DNA from 2 places in the Candidatus Sororendozoicomonas aggregata genome. Region 1 is predicted to be linked to the other one. Evidence: predicted binding sites of a transcription regulator. Region 1 holds the regulator's gene; the other holds the start of a gene.
What was found. Region 1 encodes PhoB, which activates phosphate uptake and scavenging genes when phosphate is short. Its sites were predicted from a motif close to TGTCATANNNNTGTCANA; they were not measured.
Positions count from the first base shown of each region.

Region 2: a site for PhoB is predicted at 4,479-4,496, ahead of V4C51_RS05310 (putative 2-aminoethylphosphonate ABC transporter substrate-binding protein). Genes of this name have one in related genera too.

Region 1 is NZ_JAVLSP010000025.1:19,677-34,936, reverse strand. Features, by position in the region: gene V4C51_RS07015 (protein adenylyltransferase SelO) at 1-1,415, shown strand, start outside; gene V4C51_RS07010 (oxidative damage protection protein) at 1,515-1,787, shown strand; tRNA gene V4C51_RS07005 (tRNA-Phe) at 1,925-2,000, shown strand; gene V4C51_RS07000 (helix-turn-helix domain-containing protein) at 2,976-4,184, opposite strand; gene V4C51_RS06995 (hypothetical protein) at 4,202-4,831, opposite strand; gene V4C51_RS06990 (hypothetical protein) at 5,622-6,473, shown strand; gene V4C51_RS06985 (hypothetical protein) at 7,180-7,824, shown strand; gene uhpC (MFS transporter family glucose-6-phosphate receptor UhpC) at 8,717-10,066, shown strand; gene V4C51_RS06975 (rubredoxin) at 10,148-10,315, opposite strand; gene V4C51_RS06970 (chorismate--pyruvate lyase family protein) at 10,468-11,019, shown strand; gene ubiA (4-hydroxybenzoate octaprenyltransferase) at 11,214-12,065, shown strand; gene phoB (phosphate regulon transcriptional regulator PhoB) at 12,350-13,039, shown strand; gene phoR (phosphate regulon sensor histidine kinase PhoR) at 13,052-14,371, shown strand; gene V4C51_RS06950 (GNAT family N-acetyltransferase) at 14,441-14,956, opposite strand; gene V4C51_RS06945 (PhoPQ-activated protein PqaA family protein) at 15,070-15,260, opposite strand, start outside.
Region 2 is NZ_JAVLSP010000017.1:28,651-43,910, forward strand. Features, by position in the region: gene V4C51_RS05295 (hypothetical protein) at 1-429, shown strand, start outside; gene V4C51_RS05300 (putative 2-aminoethylphosphonate ABC transporter permease subunit) at 547-2,256, opposite strand; gene V4C51_RS05305 (putative 2-aminoethylphosphonate ABC transporter ATP-binding protein) at 2,267-3,292, opposite strand; gene V4C51_RS05310 (putative 2-aminoethylphosphonate ABC transporter substrate-binding protein) at 3,360-4,376, opposite strand; gene V4C51_RS05315 (UTRA domain-containing protein) at 4,524-5,237, opposite strand; gene phnW (2-aminoethylphosphonate--pyruvate transaminase) at 5,466-6,572, shown strand; gene phnX (phosphonoacetaldehyde hydrolase) at 7,210-8,028, shown strand; gene V4C51_RS05330 (TrkH family potassium uptake protein) at 8,114-9,562, opposite strand; gene trkA (Trk system potassium transporter TrkA) at 10,074-11,447, opposite strand; gene rsmB (16S rRNA (cytosine(967)-C(5))-methyltransferase RsmB) at 11,453-12,757, opposite strand; gene fmt (methionyl-tRNA formyltransferase) at 12,773-13,717, opposite strand; gene def (peptide deformylase) at 13,940-14,446, opposite strand; gene V4C51_RS05355 (LysM peptidoglycan-binding domain-containing protein) at 14,557-15,260, shown strand, end outside.

The DNA.
Region 1 (15,260 bases):
CTGATGTTTTTTATACCCACCAATCACCACTGCCCCTGGTGAATCCTGAGCTGGTCAGCTATAGCCCTGAGGCTGCTGCCTTAATTGATATGCCTTCCCTGGAAGGCATAAAGTCCGAGTTAATCGCAGTTTGCTCAGGCAACGCCCTCTGCCCGGGCACTGAACCTTTGGCAATGGTCTATGCCGGCCACCAGTTTGGTGGCTACTCCCCTCAGCTTGGTGATGGCCGGGCACTCCTGCTGGGAGAGGTCAGAAATAAAGCGGGTGAGAAATGGGACTTGCACCTCAAAGGTGCCGGGCCAACCCCCTACTCTCGCTTTGGTGATGGGCGTGCGGTACTGCGATCGTGTATTCGGGAATATCTGTGCTCTGAAGCCATGTACCATCTGGGGATTCCTTCAACACGGGCATTGTGCGTCGTTACCAGTGATACGCCAGTGTACCGTGAGCGGCAAGAGCGTGGGTCAACCCTCCTCAGGCTCGCCAGGACGCATGTCCGATTTGGGCACTTTGAGTATTTCAATTACACTGGGCAGCACAAGGCCCTCAAAACACTGGCAGATTACATCATTGATCACCTGTTCCCCTATTTAAAGGGGCAGAAAAACGCCTATCAATTATGGTTTGCTGAAGTACTGAACAAAACCGCAAAGCTAATCGCGCAATGGCAGGCCGCCGGTTTCGCTCACGGCGTGATGAATACCGACAATATGAGCATTACTGGCGACACGCTTGACTACGGCCCCTTTGGTTTTCTGGACAGCTTCGACTGGCAGTTTGTTTGTAATCATTCCGATCATCAGGGCCGCTATGCCTTTGGTGAGCAGCCCGACGTCAGCTACTGGAACTGTGGCCGCCTTGGCTCTGCCCTGATGCCACTGTTTAACAATCAGCCTGATACGCTTCAGGAAGCACTTAACACGTACCCGGAACGCTATTCATACTATTACACGCTTTTTATGCGACAAAAGCTGGGACTGGTGTTACCCCAAAATAGCGATGACCAGCTGATAAAACAGCTACTGAGCGCCCTGCAACATAGCCAGTGTGACTATACGCGTTTTTTTCGGGCACTGTGTGATTTTGTACCAGGGGCTGTTAACCATGCGCTCACCTCTGTTGTGGACACCCGCCCTATGGCACAGTGGTTAAAGACTTATGCGCAGCGCTTGCAAAAAGAAACCGTGTCAGACACGGCGCGTGGCTATCAGATGAAACAGGTAAATCCAAAATACATTTTAAGGAATCATCTGGCACAGCAGGCCATTGAGCTGGCGGAAGGCGGTGATTTTTCAGAGGTTGAACGGCTGATGCTGATGTTAAAAAAACCGTTTGACGAACAGCCTGACAATGCACATTATGCCAATAGTCCACCAGCAGGGGTCTTGCAGGTGCAGGTATCCTGCTCATCCTGATGCCTGTGGAAAATGATCTTATTGTTGCAAATCGTTGCAAGTTGTTGCCAACAAAGAGTGTGGGCAGAACATACACCATTAATCGGATGAGAGAATACCATGGTTCGTACCGTTCATTGTGTCAAACTGAAAAAAGAAGCAGAAGGACTTCTCACGCCCCCGCTACCTGGTCCTAAAGGACAATGGGTCTATGAAAATATCTCTCAGGAAGCCTGGACAGCCTGGCAGGTACACCAAACCCGCCTGATCAACGAAAAACACCTGAACCTGCTGGATAGGGAAACCCGCGACTACTTAATGGCGCAAATGGACAAATACTTCGCGGATGAAGCTGTAGACCAGGCCGATGGCTATGTTCCCGAGCGCGAGTAATCCTTTATCAACAGGCGCAGTCATTCATCATGCTGCTGTAGAAAAGAAATTCTGTTTTTTTTCATAATGATGCTTGACTCAGGGCGAGGAAATCCGTTTAATACGCTTCGTTCTTAGCGAGAAGCCATCGCAGAGACGCCCGGATAGCTCAGTCGGTAGAGCAGAGGACTGAAAATCCTCGTGTCGGTGGTTCGATTCCGCCTCCGGGCACCATGTTTGCGTTATAAATAAGGCACCTACGGTAGTACCAAGGTGCTTTTTTTGTGCCTGAAATTTTGCATCTCCTGCTTCAGGGACACCTCTGGAACACCTTTGGCCTCTGTTTAGTTGTCTTCCAATACTTCCTCAAGCCCCCTCAATGCGCATATATGGTCATTACACTGTTGGTTTAGCCCTTCTAGGAGCCTGACCGAGAATAGCGCCCGTAGCGAGGATTACGAGAAATTGAGGATAAAAATTTCTGCTTCTGAGGATAATAGTGGGGCTATTTGATGAAGAAGCAGGAATTTTCAGACCAATTTATCGCAACCGCAGTAGGGTAGTCTATTCTCGGACAGGCTCCTAGTTGAGGCAACTCCTGCAAGGTTTCCAAAAATAGTAGAAATGTCGTATTTATTGACCACTTCATTCATTAATTGCAGCAGATCAGGATAGCAGGTACCCAAGCCTGGCTTGTGACTTTTTTTCAAATATGGGCACGGTCTTAATTATTGGCTTCACCCGGTCGGGAAAGATAACCGGGCAAGGCACAAAGGGTGCGGGGCTCGGGTTGAACCAGCTAACTTCAGCTTATGAGACTGAGGCGATACCGTTTCTCTACTCTGCTGTTATTCATTCTTTTGATATCCTCCCCCAGCCAGGACGCTGAAGGATTCCCATTACTGGGGCGTTACTTTCTTGCGAGTTTACGCAGGTTTCTGCTTCCACGTTACAGCCACGAGGGACTTACATTAACTCCACAGACTTTACTTCCCCTCTGCCCGAGGGCAGGTCTTCAACGACGCAGTGGATATTAGCAGAATGTTAGACGAAATTCACCGCCCGCCTGGCTCAGCGGGAGTACTCTTTCGGAAACGGATAAAGCTGATATTGCCTTTCGAAAAGCAATAAAAAACCCACATCTTTTTCCAGAGTGAGGTTTTAGGTAATAAACACCTGCGGCTTTAATCAGTGTTTTTTACAAGTCTTTTATTTGCTCTGTCTGTTGTTTCTTTCAAAAGCAATAACTTGAGATTGTCCCGAGGTAGGCTTGCGATACCTAGGCTTGAAATTGATTAGCTCAACATTACCTGTATCATTAATGTCCATAAAGTAGCCAGGAACCAATCCGCAAAGCCTTTCCAGATTGTGAGCATCAAAAGATAACTCGTTCAATAAGGCATCCTTGGTGTAAAGACCGTGAGTAACAATCATATGAACTGCACGACCAAGTAATTTTGGCTCCTCTGGCTGAATAACATTATCCAACGGTTCCTTTTTCCTCCATCCCCTGGCAGAAAGGCTTTTAAATAGGCGAACTTTATCATTTTCATCAATGAGATTCAGTTGATAGCAACGGGTGATCATTGCAGCTACAGAAACCTTCCATCTGGCTTTCAAAGCTAATAGATCGTCAAGTGTTACTCTTCTGACTTCACGAATGAATGATTTTTCAGGCATCAAAAATGCGGCAGCAAATCGATGAGCTTGTTCTTCAATAAGGGCATAATTTTTTTCGTAAGACTCTTTATCTATATGTCTGTGCATAAGTAAATGTCCTAGCTCATGTGCGGCGTCAAACCTATTACGAATGCCATTAGCCTTATCTGCAACAATAAACACATAGGGCCTACCTTCAAGTTCATGCCAGGTAGATACGCCATCCATTTTGAGGTGCCCAATAGAATCACGAGCACAGACCACTCCAGCGCTTTCCATCGCTTGAATGACATTACCTATTGGCCCTTGCCCCAACCCCCAATGCGCCCGACAAGACTCTGCCAGATCATCAATTTGTTCGTCTGAAATTTGAAATAAATCCGTTTCCTTTAACGGGTTCAACTTCAACTGAGGCCAATTCATCCACTTTTGAAAGGTCAAAGACAGCTCTTGCAACCATTGCAAACGAACTTCTGCGACCTTTCTGGCAGATATTGTCGTACTGGTATTACTTCTAAAAAAGTGAGTACCATCACGACAGCTTTGAACGGGTTGTGTAAACCAGTGCATAGGCAACTGAAAAATTTTCGACAACGATGCCAGTGCCAATGCTTCAGGGGATTGCTGCCCACTCTCCCATTTGGACACAGTGCTAACACTGCGTCCAATCTTGTCTGCTAGAACAGTTTTATTCATGCCCACCACCTGCCGAGCCTGTTTCAACCGCTCCGGCTGGAACCCTGCAATACCAGTACGCATATCAAAGCCTCATATAATCAGTCTTCCTGATCATCTTTTTCAGTTTCAAGTATTTCTTTACGAAAGGTAGGCCAAGGGTCAACAGGCTCAGCCACATCATCTTTATAGGATTCCAGCCAGTCTCTCAACCTTACCTGTAAATGGAATCCCTTGCGATTAGTATAGGGTACTACCAATAGTATATCCCTTGGATGCCTCGGGTCTCCTTCTCCGCACTTGGGATTGATAACCATCAAACACGTATGGAGCGAAGATCTCACTAGTTCTGAATCAGGGTCAAACAAGTCTGGAATTGCCGGCTCTAATACCCTGTTCATTTCTGCCAGTTCTTTCTTATAGTTGGCTGGCCGCTCTGGGCGCGTGGGATCAACACAGAAAGCAAGCATATTTACATCGTTGAATTGAAGTAATCCGTATTTTTCCCCCTTCGGATTAGTATGCCTGGCTTCCCCCAACTGAGCTAACACATCATTAACAAAGTCTCTTCGCATGTAACCACGCATTCTTTCATGACCCAGCGCTTTGATTTCTTCCTTTGACAGCACTTGAGCTCTGGCGTATGCAGCATAGATTTCATCAGATAATTTTTGTGCGACATCTTCTGAGATTTGCCGTCTGATAAAGGCTAGAAACTTATTCCTATTCATGATATCGACCTTATTCATGACATGTTAACACGAATTATGCCCTAATTTTTTTCGTTTTGAAATTATAAGGCAGCTTTTTTGTTGTTTTTTCTACCACTATGCTAACTAACTCTTCCCGATCAAGGTCATTACAAACCTCCATTGTCCATTTGACCCACTTCATGTAACTGTAATCAAAACTCGCCTAGCACCCCAGGTAGCTCACAGATCCCCTTACTACCCACCAGCGGCTTTGTCTGACCGGTGTTGATGCGGTAGCGGTAGTTGTACAAAGTAGTACGTCATACGTCGTTCATATGCAGGATGGTTTTCTTGGATATTTTCTCCGGGACACGGTCGGCGATTTGCTCATCCAGCCAGTTCCAAAGGGCAGCAAACAGATCCGGCTGGCTCTAAACCTGAATTGAGGCTTAAGGGTTATAGCCTCCGGTAGAGCCAGAGTGATTCGCTGTCATGTGCTATACATATCTTAAGATAATTCTTTGCTCATCGCTGACAAGGGCTTGAGAGGCTCTTGAGTGGCTGCAATGATGTTAAGATCGCTCTGATTGTCAAAGTCAATACTGCGGACAGTTTTTGATGCTTAAAGCCCACGGCTGCCAAAGGCCCGAAGGTGTATCGTTATTTTATGGTAACTCACGCCTACCGTTGAGTTACTATAAAATCATCCCCTTGAGTTGTAGACCTTGTAGCATCAGACACCAGACTGTCTAAAACTGTCCGCAGTATTGAAAGTTCAATCAGATTAAACATTATTTTCAGGGAAAGAATCTTGTTTAAGGGGTTTTTTATGCCGTCAACACCTTTACAACGCATAGAGATTTGGAATACTGGGAGGAGTATTCTTCAACAAGTAAGGAGTTTTTTTTATGATGGCTTCAAAACACCAGATAAAATGTATGGTCCATATCCTGAAGATAGTGAAGAATGGGGTGCTGATAATTTGGAGCACCGGCAACAGTTTTTGATCAAAAAGGAAAAGAGAAATACCAACGCCCATTTTGCTAGTGTAATAACAACAAAATCAGTTGAAAAATTTCATAATCATACGTCATTTTATGATTTAGGCTGTCAAATAATTAGTAAAAAAATAGCTTATTTAAGAGAAGACCTCGGTGGAGCTACTGCTACAGACAGTAGGATTTATTCTGCGCTGGCCGTTTATTTTTCGTATATACATGGAATGAGAAATATCTTTATTGGTATAGCTTCTAATAAACAAAATCCAAACAGCTCTGCCCTTGCTTCTGCTCATACATTTGTTCTATTAATCTCAGAGGTTGATTTAGACAATTACAGGGAAAAAAATATATTACATATTAGTGGTGATTTACGAGCCAAAGGCATCTTTGACGAACCTATAGTTATTGACCCCTGGTTCAATATTTGTGCACCTTTAGCCTTATATCATTTTAGAATGATTGAAAAATCCAATAAATGGACAAATAAAATAAAAGAAATCAAAAGGGAAAAACTGGACGCCAAGTCACCAAAAGATTTTTGTGAGGAAATAGCTTTACAATCCAAGATATTTTTTTTTAAACAAGCATTACCTGATTTTCAAGATTATTACAAAGGGCTTGAAGAGATTGATGACATTGATAAACCTTTCGTAAATGAAGGAGAGGATGATTTTTTATAAGAAATAGCCAGTGGAGCCGTGAAGTCCCCCTCCAACCATTAAACAGCTCAAATGGTAAGAAGCAGTCTTAAAAGTCTGCCCGTAGCGAGGACTGCGAGAAATGGAGGATAAAAAGTCGCTTTTGTGAGGAGAATAGCGGGACTATTTGACGAACAAAAGCGATTTTTCAGACGCATTTATCGTAGCCGCAGTAGGGGCATGACTTTTAAGACTGCTTCTAAGTTAAGGGTAGCTGCATTTCAGAAAATACTAGGCGCCTGTCGGACTTAAGACAATTTCGGCCTAAAATCCGGGAAGTGCGAGAAAGTGCGAGAAAGTGCGAGAGAAAGTGCGGCCAGAATTTCTGATCAATTTACTTAAATAGGTCAACTATTCGCGCAAAGGCTCTTAATGGATTCCAGGGAGCCGCTATTTTAGAAGCGCTTTTCTTGACTAATGGTGCTGGCAGCCCAGTAAAAACGGGAGAAGGAAGTGGTTAATTTTCTCAAGTTTTAGCGAACTCCCTGGAACCCATTAAAAGCCTTGCTGAATTCAGGTTCAACTGAGCATAGCCGAAAGCTTTCAGGTAAACCCATGTTATGGGTCATTCACTACTGTCTGTTTTTTCAGCCCCATTTCACTTTAACGCTGTACTTGTGTTCCTACCCACAATATGCTTCATTATGTCGCGGAGTAAGACAAGTCCATAATAATAAGGGGTATTCCGATGGATCTTAAGGCAATAAACGACTTGATTCGTCTTGCAAAACATCAGGAGTCCATAGACAATAAACTGTTTAAACTCACCCTGGCAAGGTTGGAAGATTTGCATCAAAGCATTGAGGTATCGGGTGAAAATCCAGAAGAAGCGCTATTCCAGTTTGCCATGGATTATATTGAACATATCCCCGAATTCCTCAATATTTTATTTCAGACACAAAAAACATGTGGCATAAAGGACTTCATTGCGCCTTTTTTGGTCATTGCAGAAGAAAACCTGCTGTCGTCTTCCACAGAAGCCCAGTTGGAAGCTCTGTTGGGTAAAGCTTACTTTATCTATCGGTTAATGGAAGAGGTCAACGATGCTTACCAGGTAAAGTCTGGCATAGCATTGATTCCCCTCAACATGACTTGGGACAATCTTATTGCTCATACCATCCTCGGTGAAGCTGAAGCCAATACCATTGATGACGTTGTGCAAAGTACCGTGAAAAGTATGCTGACCTCTGCGCATGTATACGACAAAAAACGTTTTAATGAAAATGTTTGTTATAAAGATCCACAACAGTTGTTAGCGCTATGGTCTCGCTGGCCTGACCTCTCCATCGACTCGAAAGCTGATGTGAAATTTAGCCTCCGTACGATCTGCTGATCAGGGGGTACAGTGTTCATGGGGCCGACACAGCGAAACCTTATTGGCTCTTAATGGGGTCCAGGGAGTTCGCTAAAACTTGAGAAAATTAACCACTTCCTTCTCCCGATTTTACTGGTCTGCGGAGCACCATTAGTCAAGAAAAGCGCTTCTAAGTCGCTCTGCCAGCGTTTCAGTAAATTCATCAGGAGCCTGATTCTATTCTTTTGATTTGAATCAGTTTTTATTCGTTATATACCATCATTCTAATGGCACTAATCCACAATTAAAAAGCACCACGCATAATCGGAACCAACATTTTTTAACAAAAGTGGCAATTGTTTTCTACACTGATTCACAATTGTGAACAAAGGTGTTCACTCTCAATGTGCAGGAATCATTATACCGATGGTCTTTTTCTGACCAGGAGCCTGTCGGACTTATGCTTTCGAGCATAAAATTCAGTAGGGCGAGTCAGAATTTTCGATCAATTTACGCGAATAGTTGACCTATTTAAGCAAATTGATCGGAAATTCTGGCCGCGCTTTCTGGATTTCAGGCCGAAATTGTCTTAAGTCCGACAGGCTCCTAGGAGCCTGACCGAGAATAGCGCCCGTAGCGAGGATTACGAGAAATTGAGGATAAAAATTTCTGCTTCTGAGGATAATAGTGGGGCTATTTGACGAAGAAGCAGGAATTTTTAGACCAATTTATCGCAACCGCAGTAGGGTAGTCTATTCTCGGACAGGCTCCTAGCACAATGATCAGGGCAGGCTGGGCAAAAGGACAAAGCAAAATGCCTCGTAATAGCATGGGCAATTCCGGGGAATTTTAACACACGATTTCTGTACAGTTTACCAGCGCAATAGCCTGGTTAGAACAGAACATTGGTATTATAAATAACGGTCATTTTATGTTTGGAATCTTTAAATCATTACCTGTACAACAAGAAATCATTGATTCTGATACGATAGACCAAAATTATAGATACTGGCGTGTGCACATCATGATAACAATGTTTGTGGGATATGCCGCTTTTTACTTTACCCGCAAAAGTTTCACCTTTGCCATGCCTGCCATGATTATTGATCTGGGCATGGATAAAACCAATATTGGTATTTTGGCGACACTCTTTTATGTGATTTACGGGTGTTCAAAATTTCTTTCCGGCATTATCAGTGATCACTCCAATCCACGGTATTTTATGGGTGTCGGCCTCATTGCCACCGGAGTCACCAACATCCTTTTTGGCTTTTCATCTTCTCTGGTCGCATTCAGTATTTTGTGGGGGTTAAATGCTTTTTTTCAGGGTTGGGGCTGGCCTGCTTGTTCAAAGCTGCTTAATTTCTGGTATTCACGTTCCGAACGTGGTTTCTGGTGGGCTATCTGGAATACCGCACATAACGTCGGCGGCGCCTTGATTCCCCTGCTTGTCGGCATATGCACTCTCTATTACGGCTGGCGCTATGGGCTGATCATCCCTGGTATTATTGCCATCATTCTCGGTCTTTTTGTTTGCTGGCGATTGCGCGACAAGCCGAGCACCCTCGGACTCCCTACCATTGGTCAGTGGAAAAATGATCTGCTAGAGATAAAGCATGCCAATAACAGCCGACCACTTCCTGTCAGGGAGATACTGAAAAGTCATATATTGCAAAGCAAACCATTATGGCTACTGGCTGCTGCCTCTGTCCTCGTTTATATCGTGCGTACCGCGATGAATGACTGGGGCAACCTGTACCTTATCGAAGTGGGTGGCTATGACCTCGTGACGGCTAATGCTGCGGTCACTGGCTTTGAGATTGGGGGGTTCCTGGGTTCCATTGTCGCGGGATGGGGTTCTGACAGGTTTTTCCAGGGAGAGCGTGTCCCCATGCTGATTATTTTCTCCATAGGCGTACTGGTGTCCTCCATTAGTTTATGCTTTAGCGCTCATGCCCCTTATAGTTTGCAGGCTGCTTCGTTTTTCTTTATAGGCTTTTTTATTTTTGGCCCTCAAATGCTGTTAGGCATGACGGCACTTGAAACCTCTCACAAAGAAGCAGCCGGTGCCGCAACAGGGTTTATTGGTTTATTTTCATACATTGGCGCAGCGCTGGCAGGTTATCCTGTGGCCAAAATCATTGAGCTTTTTCAATGGTCAGGATTTTTCACCCTTATTACTGTTGCCGCTACCATTACAGCTATTATTTTACTGCCATTTTGCAGGGTAAAACGCTTGGCATCTTATGAAAAAACAGTCATGACCCCTGCTGAAGACTGAAGGCGACAGGCAGAAAAAGATTCACGGGGTCTAATGACTCTGGAGAGCAGTTTGTATAGCGTAAGTTTCTGAAACGCGGCTTTACTGTACTTCGCGCATTTCGAAATCTTGTTTGCCAGCACCACAGTCAGGGCAGCACCAGTCGTCCGGGACATCCTCCCAGCGCGTGCCCGCGGGTATCCCCTCTTCAGGGCAACCCTTCGCTTCATCGTAAATAAAGCCACAAACGACGCATTGCCATAGCTTCATGGTACGCTCCCCAAAATCAGCTTGTTGTCAGAAAAACTGCGCATGCGGGTAGTACACAGATTTTCTGATAAAATCGCAGTGTACTGCAGTTAACTGGAATGGTGCCAACTTCCCTTTTAGCTGCACCACTTTTTTATGGAATGTCCGTCTGAATGCCTATCAATTATTATGAAAGTATGCCCTGGTTGCCTGCGCACAGTATAGCTGCTGATATCTCCAGCCCACTGAAAGAATGGTTACTGGATGAAGGATCACTCACAGAGCGCCTGAAGCAAGCGCACCGCAATGACTTTGCCGTACACGTATTGCATCAGGACAAGGGTGTGCCCACTAAAGATGAGCGTCATTTTTTAGGTGCGGCGGGTAACGATGCGAGTATCCGGGAAGTATTACTGGTGTGTGAAGGCAAGCCCCGTGTCTTTGCCCGCAGCATTCTGCCTATGACAACGGTGGAGAATGGCAACCAGCGGTTATTGACACTCGGGGAAAAGCCCTTGGGTGCTTTTCTCTTCGCTAATAAAGAACTCCGCCGGGGTGCCATTGAACTGTGCTGCATGCCTGCCAGTCAGTTTGCTGAGTTCATGGCAGAAGATAACCTCTCAGAGAGTGTGTGGGGGCGACGCTCTCTTTTCTTTCTCAATGGCGCGCCCCTGTGTGTGTGTGAGGTTTTTCTAACTGAGCCGGTAAAATCCTTCACCCCTTAACATAGGAGCCTGTCGGACTTCAGACAATTTCGGCCTGAAATCCAGAAAGCGCGGCCAGAATTTCCGATCAATTTGCTTAAATAGGTCAACTATTCGCGCAAATTGATCGAAAATTCTGACTCGCCCTACTGAATTTTATGCTCGAAAGCATAAGTCCGACAGGCTCCATAGTGCTTATAACCAGGATGAGTCGATTGAATACAACTGTTCTCAAGGATTTTATAGCCCTGACCCGCTTGGACAGGCCCATTGGCATTTACCTGCTATTGTGGCCTACCTTATGGTCTCTGTGGCTTTCTGCCGGGGGCGTGCCCCACCTTCACAACCTTGTGGTATTTGTTTCAGGCGTGATTTTAATGCGCTGTGCAGGATGTGTCATTAATGATTATGCTGACCGTCATGTGGATGGCTTTGTGAAACGAACCGCGGACAGGCCACTGGCAACCGGGCGTATTTCTGAAAAACAGGCACTGGCGTACTTTGCCGCTCTGGTGTTTCCGGCTTTTTTGCTGGTACTGACCACCAATCCGCTCACTATTGGCTTATCATTGATCGGCCTGTTGTTAGCGACTATCTACCCTTTTGCAAAGCGTTATACTCATTTACCGCAGGTGGTGCTTGGCGCGGCGTTTGGTTGGTCCGTTCCCATGGCCTACGCCGCTGAAAGTGGTTCTTTAGTTATGGAAACCTGGCTCCTGTTTGTGGCCAACCTGTTATGGACAGTGGCCTATGATACGCAGTACGCAATGGTCGATCGTGATGATGACGTCAGCATTGGCATTAAATCGACAGCGATTTTACTGGGCAAATGGGATACTCGTGTCATTGCTCTATTGCAGGGAATGTTTTTACTGGTACTGATTGTACTGGGGGTTAAACTGACGTTAGGGCTATTCTATTATCTGGCACTGGTTGCAGCCTCCGCCCTTTTTTTTTACCAACAAAGCATCACGGCCCGGCGCGAACGGGACGCCTGTTTCAAGGCGTTTTTAAATAATCATTGGATTGGGGCTATTATCTTTCTTGGAATAGTCCTGGGCGTATGATGTTAAATAGAATTATAGTTTAATCTTTTTGTAACATTTCAAGGCTGTAATAATATCGCAGGCTCTCGACGGACTCAGTAACTCAGAAGCAGTCTTAAAAGTCATGCTACTATTGCGGTCTGCATTAGATGGGTCTGAAAAGCGACCAGGCAAAAGACAAAACAGCTCATGAGGCCGCACCGTAACCTGAATAAAATAATGGGAGATGCGGTAGCAGAGGGCAAACAATAAGACCGCTTATGACACACCCTCTAACTTAAACCAATGGCTAACAGGCAAACGATATGTCAGCAAAAACCATCCTCGTTGTTGATGACGAATCAGCTATCCGTGAAATGGTGTGTCTCACCCTGAAGATGGCTGGCTTTGAGTGCATTGAAGCCGCTGATGCGAGTGAAGCCCATGCTAAAGTGGTTGACCAGAAACCTGATTTGATTTTACTGGATTGGATGATGCCTAATATCTCAGGTATCGAGTTTGCGCGACGCTTAAAGCGGGATGAAATGACGGCGGAAATTCCCATTGTCATGTTGACCGCCAAGGGAGAGGAGGATCATAAAATCAGGGGGCTTGAAACCGGGGCTGATGATTATATTACCAAACCCTTTTCACCCCGTGAGTTGGTTGCGCGCTTAAAAGCCGTACTGCGCAGGGCACTGAGTAATAGTGACCAGTCAGCAATTGTTATCCAGGGACTGGAACTTGACCCTGTCAGCCATCGTGTTTCTGTTAATGGCGCGCCTGCCGAGATAGGCCCTACTGAATACCGCCTGCTGCAATTTTTCCTGACTCACCAGGAAAGAGCCTATTCAAGAAGTCAGTTGCTTGACCAGGTATGGGGGGGCAACGTGTATGTTGAGGAACGCACTGTTGACGTTCATATCCGCCGTCTCAGAAAAGCCCTGGGAAAAGACTACGAAGGCTTTGTTCAAACGGTCAGAGGAACAGGGTACCGGTTTTCAACGAAAGTCTAAGAGTTGTCTGACGTGTCAATCTACCCTGCATCAACGTTATTTATTCGTGTTTTCATGGGGCTGATCGCTGGTTTTAGCCTGGGTTATTGTTTTGGTCAGGGTTTGCTTGGCGTCACAGGCGCGCTGGCATTGATGTTGGTCTGGTCCCTGGCGCGCATAGTCCATCTGCTAAGGTGGCTTGAACAAGCGGCCATAAAAGAGCTTGACCCTCCTGAAAGTCATGGCCTTTGGGGGGCTATTTTTGATGGTATTTACCGCGTACAAAAATACCGCAGAAGCTCCCGGGATCGGTTAAAGGAAGTGGTTGAACGCATCCAGGAATCCACTGCCGCACTGGATGACGGGATCGTCATGCTGGATCGTTTTGGCAACCTGGAGTGGTGGAATCGGGCCGCTGAAGATTTTTTAGCGCTGAAATCACCGGATGATCAAGGACAGCTTATCACTAACCTGGTGCGCGACCCCTTGTTTACTGAGCACATTAATAAACACGCTCATAAAGAAGCGATTGAAATCACCTCTCCGGGAAAAGGCGACAGGGATCTTCAGGTTAATACCACCCTGTACGGTGCTGGTAACCGGCTGTTGCTTATTCGGGATATCACCCGATTAAACCAACTGGAAATTATGAGAAAGGACTTTGTCGCCAATGTTTCTCATGAGTTGCGTACACCACTGACAGTCATTGCAGGTTACCTGGAAACATTGATTGATGCGTCAGAAGAGCAAGCCGATGTCCCTCCCATGTGGAGAAAAGCGCTCCTTCGCATGGACGAACAGTCACAACGTATGCAAAACCTGGTTGCTGACCTTTTATTGTTATCACGGCTTGAATCCGTTGCTAATGACCATCCAGAGCCTGTTGACTTGAAATCACTACTGGAAAAAATAGTCACTGACACGCAGTCATTAAGTGGTGAGCATCAGCACCAGATCTCATTAGATTGTGAGTCCGGTGTATGTATAGAAGGTAATAAAAACGAGCTACGAAGCGCTTTATCCAATCTGGCCTTTAATGCTGTGAGGTATACCCCGGCAGGTGGGCGTATTCAAATCAGGTTCAAGAAGACCAAGCAGGGAGGAAAAGTGGTTGTTGAAGATGACGGTGTGGGTATTGAGCCTGTCCATATCCCCCGCTTGACTGAGCGTTTTTATCGCATTGATAAAGGGCGAAGTCTGTGTACCGGGGGGACCGGGCTTGGCCTGGCTATTGTTAAGCATGTATTGCTAAGGCATGACGCAACGCTGAGTATTAAAAGTTTTCCAGGTAAAGGGAGCCGGTTTACCTGCCACTTTCCCAGCAGCAGAATAAAGTTGCTAAGCACCTTGTGAACGACTATCGTCCAATATTATGAGTCTTAAATACTACTGTGAGATTGGTAATAGGGTGAAACCGGGCGGCTACCTGAGTGTTCCCGGTGACGAATCTTTGGAAAGGCTGTATCTGGCAATAGTAAAGCTGCTCCAGCCTTCAATACGGTCTAATGTCATGCCCACCTGTTTCATAATACCTTGGGTAACCAGGTTATCGGGGCTGGTAAAAGAAATGATCTTATCAAATCCCAGGGTTTCAAAACCCACTTTAGCCAACGCTTCAATGGCTTCAATGACCAGCCCTTTGCCTCGAAAATCCGGCAGAAAGCGCCAACTGATTTCCACATCGTGGTGATAGGGAGCAAAACCACAATAGCCAATAAATTCATTGGTTTCTTTATAAACCACAGCCCACCTTGACCACCCATGAGCATCCTGCTCCAGCTGATATCGCCATAAATCTGTTTCAGCACGACTATCAGGCCCCTGCTCACTGTAACGTGTTGACTCAATCGAATCCCCCAAAAGTTCTGCGTAATCAGGGAGGTCAGATTCCTGCCAGGTGCGTATGATTAAGTGAGGCGTTTCCGCCACAATTCGCATAATATTGACTCGTTAATTACTGTTATCAACACTTGTTCGACATTTACGCTATCAAATAGTTCGCCGCAATACCAATAAAAGCCGTTCCTGCATATCGCGCTGTTCAATAAAAGCTATTTTTTTTCCTGTTTGGTTTTTGGTGACGGATGATTCGGATAGGCATCAGGCGTTACAAACACTCGCGTAGTGAAGACTAAATCATCATAAGGTGGATTATTGAATGTCATTTCCACAAAGGATGCCTGCCACCCCTTTTTAGGCGTGGACAGCGTTACATTAGCAGTCCAGGTTGTCTTGCCAGTGA
Region 2 (15,260 bases), on a different contig from region 1:
GCCAATATCAATAATGAGTCGGCAAATGTATCTATGGATGTCGCTCTGTATGCATCAATAACAGGGCTTGATGATATCGTAATGACTACCACTAATGGTGTTGAGGGAAATGGCAGCATTCACTACACCGCTTCTGAAGATTTTAACCTTGAGTCCAATGGTCAGGTAGTGGTTTCTGTGGTTGGCAGTACAATGAATCATGCTTCTTTGCCTGAAGCGGATACAGGGTACTCAAATTTTTTCTATTCAGTTGATGGCGGGACGGCAGTGAACACTAATACACAAGGAAGTGCCCAATTTACCACAGCTTCGAACAGTACGCATAACAGTGTTCATAATCTCAGTTTGACTAGAACCACAGGAACCATCTCTGGCGTCCTGGCTGGAGAGCATCGTGGCACTTTATCAATAACCGTTTCTGGTCTTTAAGTTTTTGGGTGCGCGGGTCCACTTGGTGAGTTTAGATTTTACCCACTTGGGAGGTCGGGGGACTGACCCACTAACAGTCAGATGTTGTGTAGTGGGTTTGTTATTGTGAGGATTGAATTAATGATAAGCTTCCGTGTATTTTATTATGACTTTCCCAAACAGTAGGTGAAGCAGCTTTACGCTGGTAGCTGTCAACAGGATAAGAACAGCCATAGCGGAAGCAGGCCCTATTTGTCCGGCATCCTCCATGCTCAACACCGCCACAGAGGCAGGCATAAAATCTGCTGAGTAAAGAAAGACGACGGCAGAGGTTGTAGTCATAGCATTCACAAAGAGATAGATGCTAATGTCCAGCAAGGCTGGGAGACAAAATGGCATAGATACTTTCATGAAGGCTTTGTATTGGGGGATTTTCAGCGATGCAGCCACTTGTTCAATCTCAGCAGGAAGTTTTTTTAAAGCTGCAAGCGAGGTTAAGTGGCCCACAGTAAAGTAGTGTGCCACGGTATTGATAATCAGTAGAGTAAGGGTGCCATAAAGTAGATTTAACGGGTTTTCGGGCATATTAAAGAAAAAGATATAGCCAAGGCCCAGCACCATACCCGGCACCGCCACAGGCAACATAGCCATTGCCTGGATAATTCCCCGAATAGCCTTTGGCATCGTACTCTTCTCTACATTATACGCAGTAATAAATATAATGGTTGTGCCCACAATAGCGGTGCCAAAGGCCAGCTTCAGCGAGGTGAAAAAGGGAGTCCAGCCACCTGCGCTAAAAGCATCGAATTGGTAGTTATGTAGAGAAAGTTGCATATTCCATGGCCAGAAGGTTACCAGGGAGCCATAGATAGCCATGCCAATCACTGCGACAATCCCTAATAAAATCAGACTACAGATAATAAAAAACAGACTGTCTTTGAGGGAGTTGGGAGTGGGCTTAAAGGCGATTGATTTCGAGCTAAATAATTCTTTCTGCTTTTTCTGAACTTTTCTATTAACAATAAATGCTAAAACAGCGGGCAATAGGAGAAAAACGCTGGTTACAGCGCCCATCGCAAAGTTTTGTTGCCCAATAACCTGCTTGTAAATATCTGTTGCCAGGACGTTATATTGTCCACCAACCACCTTGGCGACACCAAAATCAGTAACCACTAATGTGAAGATCACAGTGACAGTGCTGATTAAACCAAACTTTGCCGCTGGTAGAGTAACGGTTATAAATGTGCGAAACGGGGAGGATCGCATCACACGAGCTGACTCGTAAAGCCTTGCGTCTGCCGTGGTAAGCGCCGTATTTAAAATGAGTAAGGCATGGGGAAATGTCCAGAATACCAGGCCAATAACTATACCGGGTAACCCATAAATAGAATGCCCCATTAAAAGATCGGTAGCGACGCCCTGGTTGCCAAAAAGGTAAATCATACTGATAGCAGGCAGTAGGGAGGGCGCTAAAATCGGTAGCATACCCAATACTTTGAATGCTGATTTAAAAGGCATACAAGTGCGCGTTAAAGCGTAAGCATACAGGAATGCCAATAAAACGACAATTGTCGTTATTGTTGCGCCCACCGTCAGAGTGTTACTGACAGAGACTGTTAATGCAGGGTTATTCAGGTACTCATAAAAGTTAGCCAGACCAACAAAATGCCCGTCACTGTCTTGAACACTTCTTGCTAACATTGCCAGCAAAGGAAGTAATACAGTGGTTACAAGGTAAAGAGTGATCGCCGTAATTACGGTACCAAGTACTAGTTTGTCCTTACTGACAACCCGTTTTTTTTGCATCGATAAAGAAGGCGTTGCCGGTTCCGAGCGGATCATATTCATAAAGTGCTCGTCAGTCCTGTCCGGTGAATTGATGGATACATTGTTCTTTGATAGTCAGACCTTTGTGGCAACCCGGGCTTAATGCCAGTTGTGCCAGTTGGTGAATGGGAACATCCACAGTGATGGGGGTAGCGGTATGCCAGCCGACAGGGTTGCATTGTGTCCGAACGAATGTGCCCTGAAATTCAATATTAACGACACAAACAGGCAATTTTTCAGTGCTGTTTTCAAAGCTGATATCTTCTGGTCGAATGCCCAGGATATTGTCTTTTGGGGCAGCTTTATTGTTAAACAAGGGCAGAGAACGGCTATCAATGAAGTTCATTGCCCCAACAAACTCAGCGACAAAACGAGATCTGGGCTGTTGATAAATGGTTTGGGGTGTACCAATCTGTTCTATATGACCATGGTTCATTACCACAATGCGGTCAGCCATTGCCATAGCTTCTTCCTGATCATGGGTGACCATAATAGTGGTAATCCCCAGCTTTTTCTGGAGGTTTCTAATGGTTTCACGAAGCTTGACCCTTACCTTGGCATCCAGTGCAGACAGGGGTTCATCAAGAAGCAATAGCCCGGGAGAGAGTGCGAGAGCCCGCGCCAAAGCCACACGTTGTTGCTGCCCCCCTGATAACTGAGAAGGGTATTTATCACCGGCTTTTGGTAACCCTATAATTTCCAGCCACTGAGAAACAGCGCTCTTGGTTTCCTGGCGGGTCTTTCCCTGATTTCGCAGGCCAAAACCAATATTTTCAGCAACGGTTAGATTGGGAAATAAAGCATAGGACTGAAAAACAATACCAAAGTCTCGTTTATCCGGTGGCAGGTGTGTGTAATTTTCGCCATTTTGCCAGATTTCGCCGCTGTTGCTGCTCTCAAGTCCCGCAATAATTCTCAATAATGTGGTTTTTCCACAGCCAGAAGGTCCTAAAAAGCAAATAAACTCACCTTTGTTAATCGATAAAGAAATATCGTTTAACGCAGTAAACTCTCCAAATTGCTTGCTAATACCATCCACCGAAAGAAAGGCATTCATGATCAAGCTCCTATAAATAGACATGCAGAGCCTTATAAGGCTCTGCTAATGAGCGGAGAAACAGTGGTTATGAATTGATTTTTTGTTCAAACCGCTGAGACCATTCCTTCAATACAGCGTCTCTTTCTTCGGCCATTTTATTGAAGTCCATTTTAACCATAGCGCTTTTTACATCAGGATAGTTACTGACGGGCTTGTTAACATCTTTATGGCCAACTACAGCGTAATTTTGCGCGTACTGTTCATTGGCTTTTCGGGTGAGTGTCCAGTTTATCAGGGTTTTTGCAGCTTCCGGGTGTTTGGTGTTGCTTACCAGACCGACAGACTCAACATCCCAACCGATGCCACCTTCAGGGAGTATCAGATCAATGGGTGCCCCCTCGCTTTTAAGCTGTGCACCGCGTATTGCCTGGGATATACCTACAGCCACCTCACCCATGGCCGCCTGTACACAGGTTTTAGAGCCGGAATGGCTATAGTGGGCGATGTTATTATCAAGCTTGGTCATGTAGTTCCAGCCTTTCTCTTTCCCCATCGTTTGCAACCAGGCGGCCACCTGCATATAGCCAGTGCCAGATGATGAGGGGTCAGGCATGGCGATTTGTCCTTTATATACAGGTTTTAGTAAATCCTGCCATGTCTCTGGCTTGGGAATGTTTTTTTTCTTTCCAACGACTGTGTTATAACAAATCACATTAAAGAAAGCCTGGTTACCAAACCAGGCTTTTTGTGCGTCAGGGTCAACCAGTTCAGGTTTTATTTTATCCAGGTCGGCAGGTGTATAAGGCGATAAAACACCCTCTTTTTTTAGCAACGCCATACTTGAGCCAGCCAGACCCCAAACGACATCAGCTTTATTGTTTTCTTTTTCAGCCAGCAGTCTTGCTGTGATGACACCCGTTGATTCTCGTACCCATTTGATGGTGATATCAGGATGTTCTGCTTCAAACGCATCTTGGTAGCGTTGAAGCAGTTCTGGCTCAAAGGCGGTATAGACGGTCAGCTCCTGTTGGTCTGCTGCTACTGCAGGGAACGCCATTAGGGATGATAATATCAGTGCTACTACCTTCATTGATTTTTTCATGGCGGTATATCCTCAGACCGGTGAAACAAGTCATTGGTCAAGACCAATTTGAAAAGAGAGCAGGCATATTAAGAAATTCAGGTGACTACTATGTGAATAGTTTTTTGCAAATTTATGACATATTGTGTTTTTGCGGTAATTATTCAGCTATCGAGTTTCTGCTGTAATAACAATAGCATCCTGACGCCAGTACTCAAAATCACAATCAATTAGTCGGCGATGCTGGTCATGGTTTTTGCGAGTCACTAACAGCCCCGAGCTTCCCTGAGTGACCTTTAAATAGGATGCCGCCTGGTCGTGCAAGCCTATGGGATATAGCTGAAAGGCTGTGTTTGTGTAAGTGATGTCATAGTACTGTTGGTAAATGACAGATAATGATTGCTCAAGGTTTTTATCAAGCAACCCTGGGAAATAATCGGGTTGTATGTAGTTTTCAACGTACAAAACAGAACGCTTATCCACAGAGCGAAGGCGTTGGAGTCTGTAAATCGGCGTCTTTGGCTGTACCCCCAATAAATGTTGTACTTTGGCTGGCGCCATTATCAGAGAGGCATTGAGTAATTGTGTTTTAGCTATACGACCTTGTTCGCTTACCATTTGATGAAAGTTTGAGTTAGTGGTGGGGTTGTATACGATGCGTTCGGGTGAGACAAACCAGCCTCGACGGTCTTCTCGGTAGAGCAGTCCGTCAGCCTCCAGAGCAGATAATGCCTCACGGAGTGTAATACGTGTTGTACCAAAGGCTTCGCTCAACTGACGTTCAGAGGGAAGCCTTTTACCGGATAGCAGAAGGCCTTTTTTTATTTGTTCACAAAGCGATTGTCGAATGCGTTGAGAAGTTGCGCTGCCTGTGATCATCATCTGTTTACCATAGGTCTTTGTGGTTTGGTAAATACGGTGCTAATTGTGTCGTTTGATATTTAAAAGTTCAAGATTCTGTTAAAAGCAGGCTGTAAGAGGCTTCTTGGGGTGGGTTTTATTGTGAATTTTTTATGAAGCTTTATCGCAGCTGTTTACAAAATTTCAGTCAAAATTCATGATAAGCGCTATTTTGGTATATACCAGATTTAATGTTACGAGGATTTATCGATGTCCAGCAATAATAACCCATATTTGTTGCTAACTCCGGGGCCATTATCGACTTCCCATACAGTCCGTGAAGCCATGTTAAGGGATTGGTGTACTTGGGATGATGATTATAACCTTGGCGTCGTTCAAGTAATTCGCTCTCGATTGGTGCGGCTGGCAACAACATCTTCCGGTTATACCAGTGTTCTTATGCAGGGGAGTGGGACCGCTGCTGTGGAAGCAACCATCGGCAGCGTTATCCCTGATACAGGAAAGCTGCTGGTTATCAACAATGGCGCTTATGGTGCACGTATCGCTGAGATAGCGCGCTATTTGAACATACCGCACACCGTACTTGCCCTGAAGGAAACAGAAGCGCCATCCCCGGAGGTAGTCAATGAGCGCTTACAGCGCGATCAAGCTATTACCCATGTGGCCATGGTGCATTGTGAGACGACAACGGGCATGATTAACCCACTGGAAGCTGTGGCAGGTGTTGTAAAACAACACGGCAAAATTATGATTGCTGATGCCATGAGTAGTTTTGGTGGTATACCTATTGATGTTGATAAGTTGGGGATTGATTACCTTATTAGCTCTGCTAACAAATGTATTCAGGGTGTGCCTGGGTTTGGTTTTGTGATTGCCAGGGAGGAGCAACTGGTTCAGTGCAAGGGTATTGCCCGTTCCTTATCATTGGATTTGTACGCGCAATGGCGTTGCATGGAGGATAATCACGGAAAATGGCGCTTTACTTCACCAACTCATACCGTGAGGGCATTCTATCAAGCCCTTGATGAACTAGAGAAAGAAGGTGGTATAGAAGCACGTTATCAGCGCTATAAAAACAATCAGAGGTATCTTGTAAAAGGAATGTCTGAATTAGGATTTAATTGTCTATTGTCGTATAAATTACACTCTCCTTTTATCACTTCTTTTTATTCTCCTGAACAAAAAAATTACGATTTTCATTGTTTTTATAATGCCCTTAAAGAAAAAGGCTTTGTCATTTATCCTGGCAAGGTTTCTGATGCTGATTGCTTCCGGGTAGGTAATATTGGCGAGGTTTACGAGCAGGATATTATGGCCCTTGTCCACGCTGTTTCTGAAAGCATGTACTGGAAGTAAAATGCATGAATGCGGTTCATACACAGCATGCTACTGGTGAAGACGCACGCCATTTTGTTCACTACTCCATCGAGGGTGAGTGGGTTGTCTGTAGGAGCCTGTCAGACTTATGCTTTCGAGCATAAAATTCAGTAGGGTGAGTCAGAATTTTCGATCAATTTGTGCGAATAGTTGACCTATTTAAGCAAATTGATCGGAAATTCTGGCCGCGCTTTCTCACCCTTTCTGGATTTTAGGCCGAAACTGTCTTAAGTCCGACAGGCTCCTGTAGTAACCATAAAAACGGAGTCAGCATCAAAGAGTAGGTACCTTGTAAATATCTGGATAAACAGTTGGGTTTAAGATTTCTCAAGGGAGAGTTAGACAGCTTGGCCCACTCCTTACCATGAGTTGGGAGAAGCTTTGCAGCACTCTTGATATTGTCGGAAATGCGATTAAAGCAGCCAGGAGCCTGTCGGACTTATGCTTTCAAGCATAAAATTCAGTAGGGCGAGCCAGAATTTTCGATCAATTTGTGCGAATAGTTGACCTATTTAAGCAAATTGATCGGAAATTCTGGCCGCGCTTTCTCGCCCTTTCTGGATTTGAGGCCGAAATTGTCTTAAGTCCGACAGACTCCTAGAGAAGGAATAAAGTGATGATTCAGAAAAATACCATTGAAGCAGTTATTTTTGATTGGGCGGGTACTGTCGTTGACTTTGGTTCATGGGCACCTACTTCAGTGTTTGTTGAAGCGTTTAAAAAAGCTTACGATTTTGACGTGTCACTGGCGGAAGCTCGTGTACCTATGGGGTTGGGTAAGTGGGATCACATAAAAACGCTGGGACAGCTCGAGAGTGTAGATAAACGCTGGCAGAAACAGTTCAACCAGGCCATGGTTGACAGTGATGTTGACACTATCTACAACACATTTATGCCATTGCAAAAACAAAAAGTCTCACAATACGCCGATCTGATTCCGGGTGCCCTTGAAACTATAAATAAATTGCGTGAAGAGGGTATTAAAATAGGCTCCTGTACAGGCTACCCCCGTGAAGTCATGGATATTCTGATCCCCGAAGCCGCAAGAAAAGGCTACAAGCCAGATAGTATTGTGGCGTGCGATGACCTGAAAGCCGGTGCTCGCCCTGGTCCATGGATGGCACTGCAAAATGTAATAAACCTTGGTGTGACTTCCGTTAGCCGGTGCGTCAAAGTGGATGATTCATCACCGGGTATCACTGAAGGCCTTAATGCGGGTATGTGGACGGTAGGTCTGACTTTATCAGGCAATGAAGCGGGCTTTACGCTTGATGAATACCAGCAGGCTTCAGAATCTCTCAAGGAGGAAAGAAGACAGTTAGCGGCTGATAAATTACTGTCAGCAGGTGCTCATTATGTGGTTGATACTATTGAACATTTACCAGCTGTTTTAAATGATATTCAGAGTAAGCTGGTCACTGGTACAAAACCTTAGACGTTTATTTAGACGTTTATTTAGATAAAGGCGTTCCAAGCTTACATGGCTTGGAGCGCTTCCTGTTCAATGATCAGGTGAGGGGCTAATAGCGCCAAAATGTAGGGGTGAATAGAACGATTAATGTGAATATTTCCAATCGACCCAATAGCATGGCAAAACCAAGAATCCACTTGGCTGTATCAGGAAGTGACTGGTAGTTTTTGGTTGCTTCGCCCAGTGCGGGTCCCAGGTTGTTCATACAGGATGCCAAGGTGGAAAAAGCTGTTTCTAAATCAAGACCTGTTGCCAGTAAAGCAAGAAACATAATCACAAAAAGAATAATATATGCCGAAAAAAACCCCCAAACGGCTTCACTTACTCTATGGTTTACCGACTTATCACCAAATTTGATTGCAAAGATAGCATTCGGGTGAACTAAACGACGAAGCTCTCTCATTCCCTGCTTAAAGATGAGCAGAATACGAATAACTTTCATACCACCAGCTGTTGATCCAGAGCAGCCACCAATGAAACTGGTCAGAAAGAGTAATAACGGTAAAAAAGTTGGCCAGGTGGAAAAACCGGTTGATGAATAACCTGTGGTGGTTGCCACAGATACCACTTCAAAAATACCATTACTGAAAGAGTCAACAAGCCCAAGTGTTTCAGAAAAATACAAGACGGGGACGGTAACCGCAATAACAAGGCTAAGTATTAGCAGGTAAAATTTAAACTCAGGATCTTGAAAATATTGCAACAGTGATTTTTCACGCCATACGACAAAATGCAGGGCAAAGTTAACCCCTGAAATCAGCATAAAAACAATAGCGACGGATTGAATCGTATTGGAATCGAAATACTCAATACTGGCATCATGGGTTGAGAATCCACCGATGGCCACGGTGCTAAAACTATGACTAATGGCATCAAAAACAGACATGCCCGCAAGCCAGTAGGCAAGAGCACAAATAATGGTCAGGCCAACATAAATAGACCAGAGAACCTTTGCTGTTTCTTTAATACGGGGGGTTAACTTGCGATCTTTAACCGGGCCTGGTGTTTCCGTCCGATATAACTGCATGCCACCAATGCCCAACATGGGAAGGATAGCAACGGCTAGAACAATAATACCCATTCCACCAAGCCACTGGAGTTGCTGGCGGTAAAATAAAATGGATTTTGGGAGCTCATCAATCCCTGTGAGAATAGTCGCACCCGTAGTGGTCAGCCCTGAGAGTGATTCAAAAAAGGCATCGGTAATGCTCAAAGATGGGGACTCCATCATGAGTAAAGGCAGCGCACCAACAGCACTCAGTACGATCCATAAGAGCACTGTTACTACAAAGCCATCCCGGTTTCGCATCTGGATGCGTAAATTTCTAAGGGGGAACCATAGGGAAAAACCGGCTGCCATGGTGAGAGTAAAGGTGTAGATAAACAGATTAACTTCAGGTTCTGAGTAAATCAGAGCAACCACAAAGGGGGGCAGGCTGGATGTGCTGAACAGCATCAGAAGTATCCCTAGCACGGGGAAAATAACTGTTAACTGCATAGATCCCTGTTTCTCTTTTTGTATGCCCAAGGCGTGTAAAAGACACGCTGGGCTGTTTATTAAAAGTCCTTTTTCACAATCAATGGAGATGCTCCCTTAAGTCCGACAGGCTCATAGGGGCATCCTGCTGCGAGAAACTCAAGATTGACCAGCTTTTTTTACTTCGGCTGGTTTGAGTCGGACAGTCTCCTGACAGCTATTGAACCATTGTCTCTTTTTTATAAGTGACTTATATCAAGTATCTTCTAACTTTGACAATGGCATTATAATGCTTAGCCGAAATTTATACCGTAGCTAGGAGCCTGTCCAAGAGCAGCGCCCGTAGCGAGGATTGCGAGAAATTGAGGATAAAAATTTCTGTTTCTGAGGAGAATAGCGGGGCTATTTGATGAAAAAGCAGGAGTTTTTAGATCAATTTATCGCAACAGCAGTAGCGCAGTCTATTCTCGGTCAGGCTCCTAGAAAAGCGGATTAGCATTATATAAGTCTTTTTCACTCTATGTATGCCGGGCTAAAAAAATCCAAGCCCAACCTGAAATAGCTGTTCAACTTCATGTATCCGTTTTTTGTTGGTCAGGAAAAGAATTATATGGTCGCCTGTTTCTATACGTGTTGTGTCGTGTGCAATAAGAACTTCATCATTACGAACTACAGCACCAATCGTTGTTCCGGGTGGCAAATCAATCTTCTCTATGGTTTTTCCTACGACACAGGAAGAATTTTCATCACCGTGAGCTATGGCCTCTATAGCCTCAGCGGCACCCCTGCGAAGAGAGTGAACATTGACAACATCACCTTTTCGGACATGCTTGAGCAAGCTGCCGGTAGTGGCTTGCTGGGGGGAAATAGCAATATCGATTTCGCCACCTTGCACAAGGTCAACATAAGCAGGGTTATTGATAAGCGCCATGACTTTGCGAGCACCTAACCGTTTGGCTAACATTGCCGCCATAACATTGGCTTCATCGTCATTGGTCAGGGCACAGAATATGTCTGTTTCTTCAATATTTTCAGCAACCAACAACTCTTTGTCAGAGGCGTTGCCATTAAATACCATGGCTTTATTCAGGGACTCTGAGAGAAGCTGGCATCGTTTCATATTGCGTTCAATGATCTTGACTTTGTATTTTTCCTCACAGGCTTGAGCCAGGCGCAGACCGATATTGCCGCCACCAGCAATAATAATGCGTTTATAGTCATCATCCAGCCGTCGCAACTCACTCATAACCGCACGAATATGGCGGCGATCGGCAATAAAGAAGACTTCGTCGTCTGCTTCAATAACGGTGTTGCCTTTAGGCATAATGGCTCTGCCTCGACGAAAAATAGCGGCTACACGCGTATCAATGTTAGGCATGTGCTCCCGAATATAGCGCAGCTCTTGCCCAACCAACGGACCGCCATAATAGGCTTTCATAGCAACCAGCTGGACTCTGCCATCGGCAAAATCGAGTACCTGAAGAGCACCAGGACGTTCCAGCAGACGTATAATGTAATTCGTCACCACTTGCTCAGGGCTGATGAGTACATCCACAGGTAACGCATCATCACCAAACAGATTACTTTTGCTCAGGTAAGCAGCCTGACGGATACGGGCAATTTTTGAGGGGGTGTGGAACATGGTATAAGCAATTTGACAGGCAATCATGTTAACTTCGTCGCTGTTGGTGACGGCAACCAACATACTTGCCTCGTCAGCCCCTGCCTGTTTCAGTACTGAGGGAAAGGAGGCCATACCCTGAATGGTGCGAATGTCGATCCTGTCCTGAAGCTCACGTAATCGATCACCGTTGGTATCTACAACAGTAATGTCGTTTTCTTCACTTGCAAGGTTTTCTGCCAGCGTACCGCCCACTTGGCCGGCACCGAGAATGATTATTTTCATCGTTACTATAAATAGGCTGATTTGCTCAGCAAACTGTAGAAGAAACCATCGCCACTGCCGGGGAAAATCTGGCGACCAAAGCCGGTATCATACCCCCAGTTTTCAGGCAGGGGCTGCAGGAGCGCATCGTTATGCGTGGCCAGAAACCGTTCTATCTGCCGTTGGTTTTCCTGAGGCATGATCGAGCAAGTTACATATAGCAGTGTGCCACCGCGCTTAAGTAATGACCATAACCTGGTTAGTATTTGTTTCTGGAGTATAGCAAGGGCTTCAATATCTTCAGGGGTGCGAAGCAGCTTGATGTCCGGGTGCCGACGAATGACGCCCGTGGCAGAGCAGGGAGCATCAAGCAGGATGTGGTCATAGGTTTTGCCATCCCACCATTGCTCAGGTTGCCTGGCGTCACCACAAATGACGGTTGCACTAAGGTTCAGTCGCTCAAGGTTTTCTTTTACCCGAAGCAGACGGGTTTCAGAACAATCCAAAGCGTGTACCTCAATTCCTTCGTGTTGCTCAAGCATGTGACAGGTTTTCCCACCCGGGGCGCAGCAGGCATCCAGAATACGCTCACCAGGGCTGGGATTGACCAGCATACCGGCCAGCTGTGCAGATTCATCCTGAACACTCAGTACCCCTTCTGAGAACATTGGCAGCTGTGTAACTGGAATGGCTTTGTTTAATGTGATGCCTTGAGGGGCGGTTTGAGATTGTTTGGCCTGGATGCAGGCGTCCAGCAGCTTTTTCAGATAGCGATCACGGCTTATTCGTTGACTATTCACCCGTAAGGTCATGGGAGGAAGATGGTTGTTTTCAGCGATGATCTGCTGCCAGTGTTCCGGCCAGGAGGTTTTTATGGTGTCAACCAGCCAGTCTGGGTGTGCTGTGGCACATCGTTGGTTGCTTTCAGTCAGTAGTTGTAACTGGTCACACCGGCGCTGAGCACTGCGCAAAACACCGTTTACCAGCCCGCGAGCCCAGGCTTTGCCAAGCGTCCGGGTGGCCTGAACGGTTTCACCAATGGCTGCATGGTGAGGAATACGGGTATGAAATAGCTGATAGAGTCCAACAAGGATCAAGCTGTGAAGGTTTTTTTCCTTAGCCTTGAGTGGCTTATCCATTAGAAATTGTAGCCAGGCATCCAGTTTGACGTAATGACGGACGGTACCGTAACACAGTTCTGCCAGTAACGCCTGATCTTTGTTGCCTATGGTTTCCTGCTGTTTGGTAAGCGTTTTATTGAGGGAGTCGCCATTAACCACGCGAGTCACAACCCTGGCTGCAGCCAGTCGAACAGATGATTGTTTAGCCATGTGCTATTGCCATTGTTAGCTGAACTGTTTTCCCGGCGCGAACAAGGCTTTCCGGCTGTTAAGAATATCCTGAACTGCCATAGCGCGCGAGGAGGGCAGTTGCAGATGTGTCAACCGTAATATGCCATCTTTACAGGCAACATCCAGCCCTTCTTTACTTGCCTTTAGCAGTGTGCCAGGTAAGGCGTCTGTTGATTCTGGCAGGGCGTGTCCTTGCCAGAGCTTGATCACCCGATTATCCAGTCGTGTGGTTGCTACAGGCCAGGGATTAAACGCTCTGATATGGCACTCTAGTTCTTTGGTTGTTTTCTTCCAGTCCAACCGTGCTTCTTCTTTGCTGAGTTTGTGGGCATAGCAGGCCTGTGCATCATTTTGCTGCTCAGGCTTCAGGGTACCTTCAGCAATACGGTCCAAAGCTTCCTGCAAGGCAGGTTTACCTAAACTGATTAGCCTGTCATGGAGGGTTGAGGCTGTGTCATCTTTATGGACAGGGCAGCGGGATTTAATCAACATATCGCCTGTATCCAAACCGGCATCCATCTGCATAATGGTAATGCCTGACACTTTGTCATTGGCGCCAATGGCACGCTGAATGGGTGCTGCCCCCCGCCAACGTGGAAGGATAGAGCCATGGACATTAATACAGCCGTATTTCGGTATATCCAGAACAGCTTGGGGCAATATCAGACCGTAAGCGACGACAACCATCAGGTCAGCCTTTAATTCAGACATCTGTGCCTGATACGCCTCTTTTTTTAACGTGGGCGGTTGAAATACGGGAATATCATGGGCAAGTGCCAGCGCCTTTACCGGGCTGGGGGTAAGTTTTTGCCCTCTGCCGGCAGGGCGGTCGGGTTGTGTGTACACGGCAATAAGGTCATGCTTGCTCTCTAACACAGCTTGCAGGTGCTCACTGGCAAACTCCGGCGTACCGGCAAAAATAATTCTAAGACGTTTCATCAGGTGCTATTTAGGCAATAAAAAAACGAAGTGGAAGAGGATAATAAGTAAAGTGGCAGAAAGAGTAAAATCAGTCTGATGATTATCAGGCTGATTGAACCTGAATGCAGCAGTTGATCGTCTTTAATTTGCCAGGAGTCTTATTCTCCATGGGGAATAAGGCATTCAACTACCAGGAGCCTGTCGGACTTATGCTTTCGAGCATATTAAAGTTGAATGCACTTATTGATGGTGGCGACGGTTTTTTTCCAGTTTCTTTTTAATCCGCTCTTGCTTCAGACGAGACAGATAATCCACGAACAGCTTGCCTTCGAGGTGATCCAGTTCATGCTGAACACAAACAGCAGCCAGGCCATCAAGATCCATGCTGTATTGTTCACCATCACGGTTCAGTGCCGTCAGGCGGATTTTATCGAGTCGGTGGAGTTTTTCATAAAAACCGGGTACGGACAGGCAGCCTTCCTGTAACTCTGACTTCTCGTCAGACAGTCCTTCAAAACCGGGGTTAATTAGTACAACTGGGTTATCGCCGTTTTCAGACATATCCATCACTACAATTCGTAAGTGGATATCCACCTGCGTCGCTGCCAAGCCAACACCTTTGGCTGTGTACATGGTTTCGAGCATATTATCGACAATCTGGCGAATGTCGTCATCAACGGTTTTGACGGGTTTAGCAACGGTGCGCAAACGAGGGTCGGGGTATTCAAGGATGTCCAGGATAGCCATCGGTGGTATTAAACTCTTAATTTTACCTAAATATTATAGGCCGTATTGTACAGAAACAGCCATGATGGTCGAGAAATTAGTGGAAGACTTTCAAGGGGACGTGAACACTCATGCGCCGCACTGTTATCGCCACTTCATTGTTATTATTAACTTTTTTTGTTAGCGCTAATGAAAGCCCCCTTCGCGGGGGGGTTGATGGCAGCTATACCGTAAAAAAAGGCGATACACTGTGGAAGGTGGCTGAATACTTTCTTCGCAGCCCCTGGCGTTGGCAAGAACTATGGATGTCCAATCCCCATATTCGTAACCCACACCTGATTTTTCCGGGCGACATTATCAGCCTGGTGTATATTGATGGTCAGCCAAAGCTAACGGTATCCAGACGGGGGGATGTAGGCAGAACCTTTAAATTGAGTCCAAAGATCCGAACAACGCCCATTGAAAAAGCAATTCCTGCCATTTCCATCAGCCTGATCAATAAGTTCTTGCGCACAGACCGGGTTTTTTTGTTAGAGGAAGAGTTAAGCAGGGCGCCTTATATTTTTGCTTTTCCTAATGACCGCATTGCCGGTAGTACGGGAGATCTGGCATACAGTAAAGGGCTTGACGTCACCAGGGGGCGGTATGAAATTGTGCGACCAGGACAAGAGATTCGAGAGCCGTTTACCAAAGAGTTATTAGGGGTGATGGGGTATAAGGTTGCTGAGGCAGACATAAAGAAAATGGAGCGTGGCGTAGGCGTGCTCAAGATCACTGGTGCCCAAATGGCTGTAAAGAAAGGGGATCGGGTGATGGATAAAGACACCTTCACACC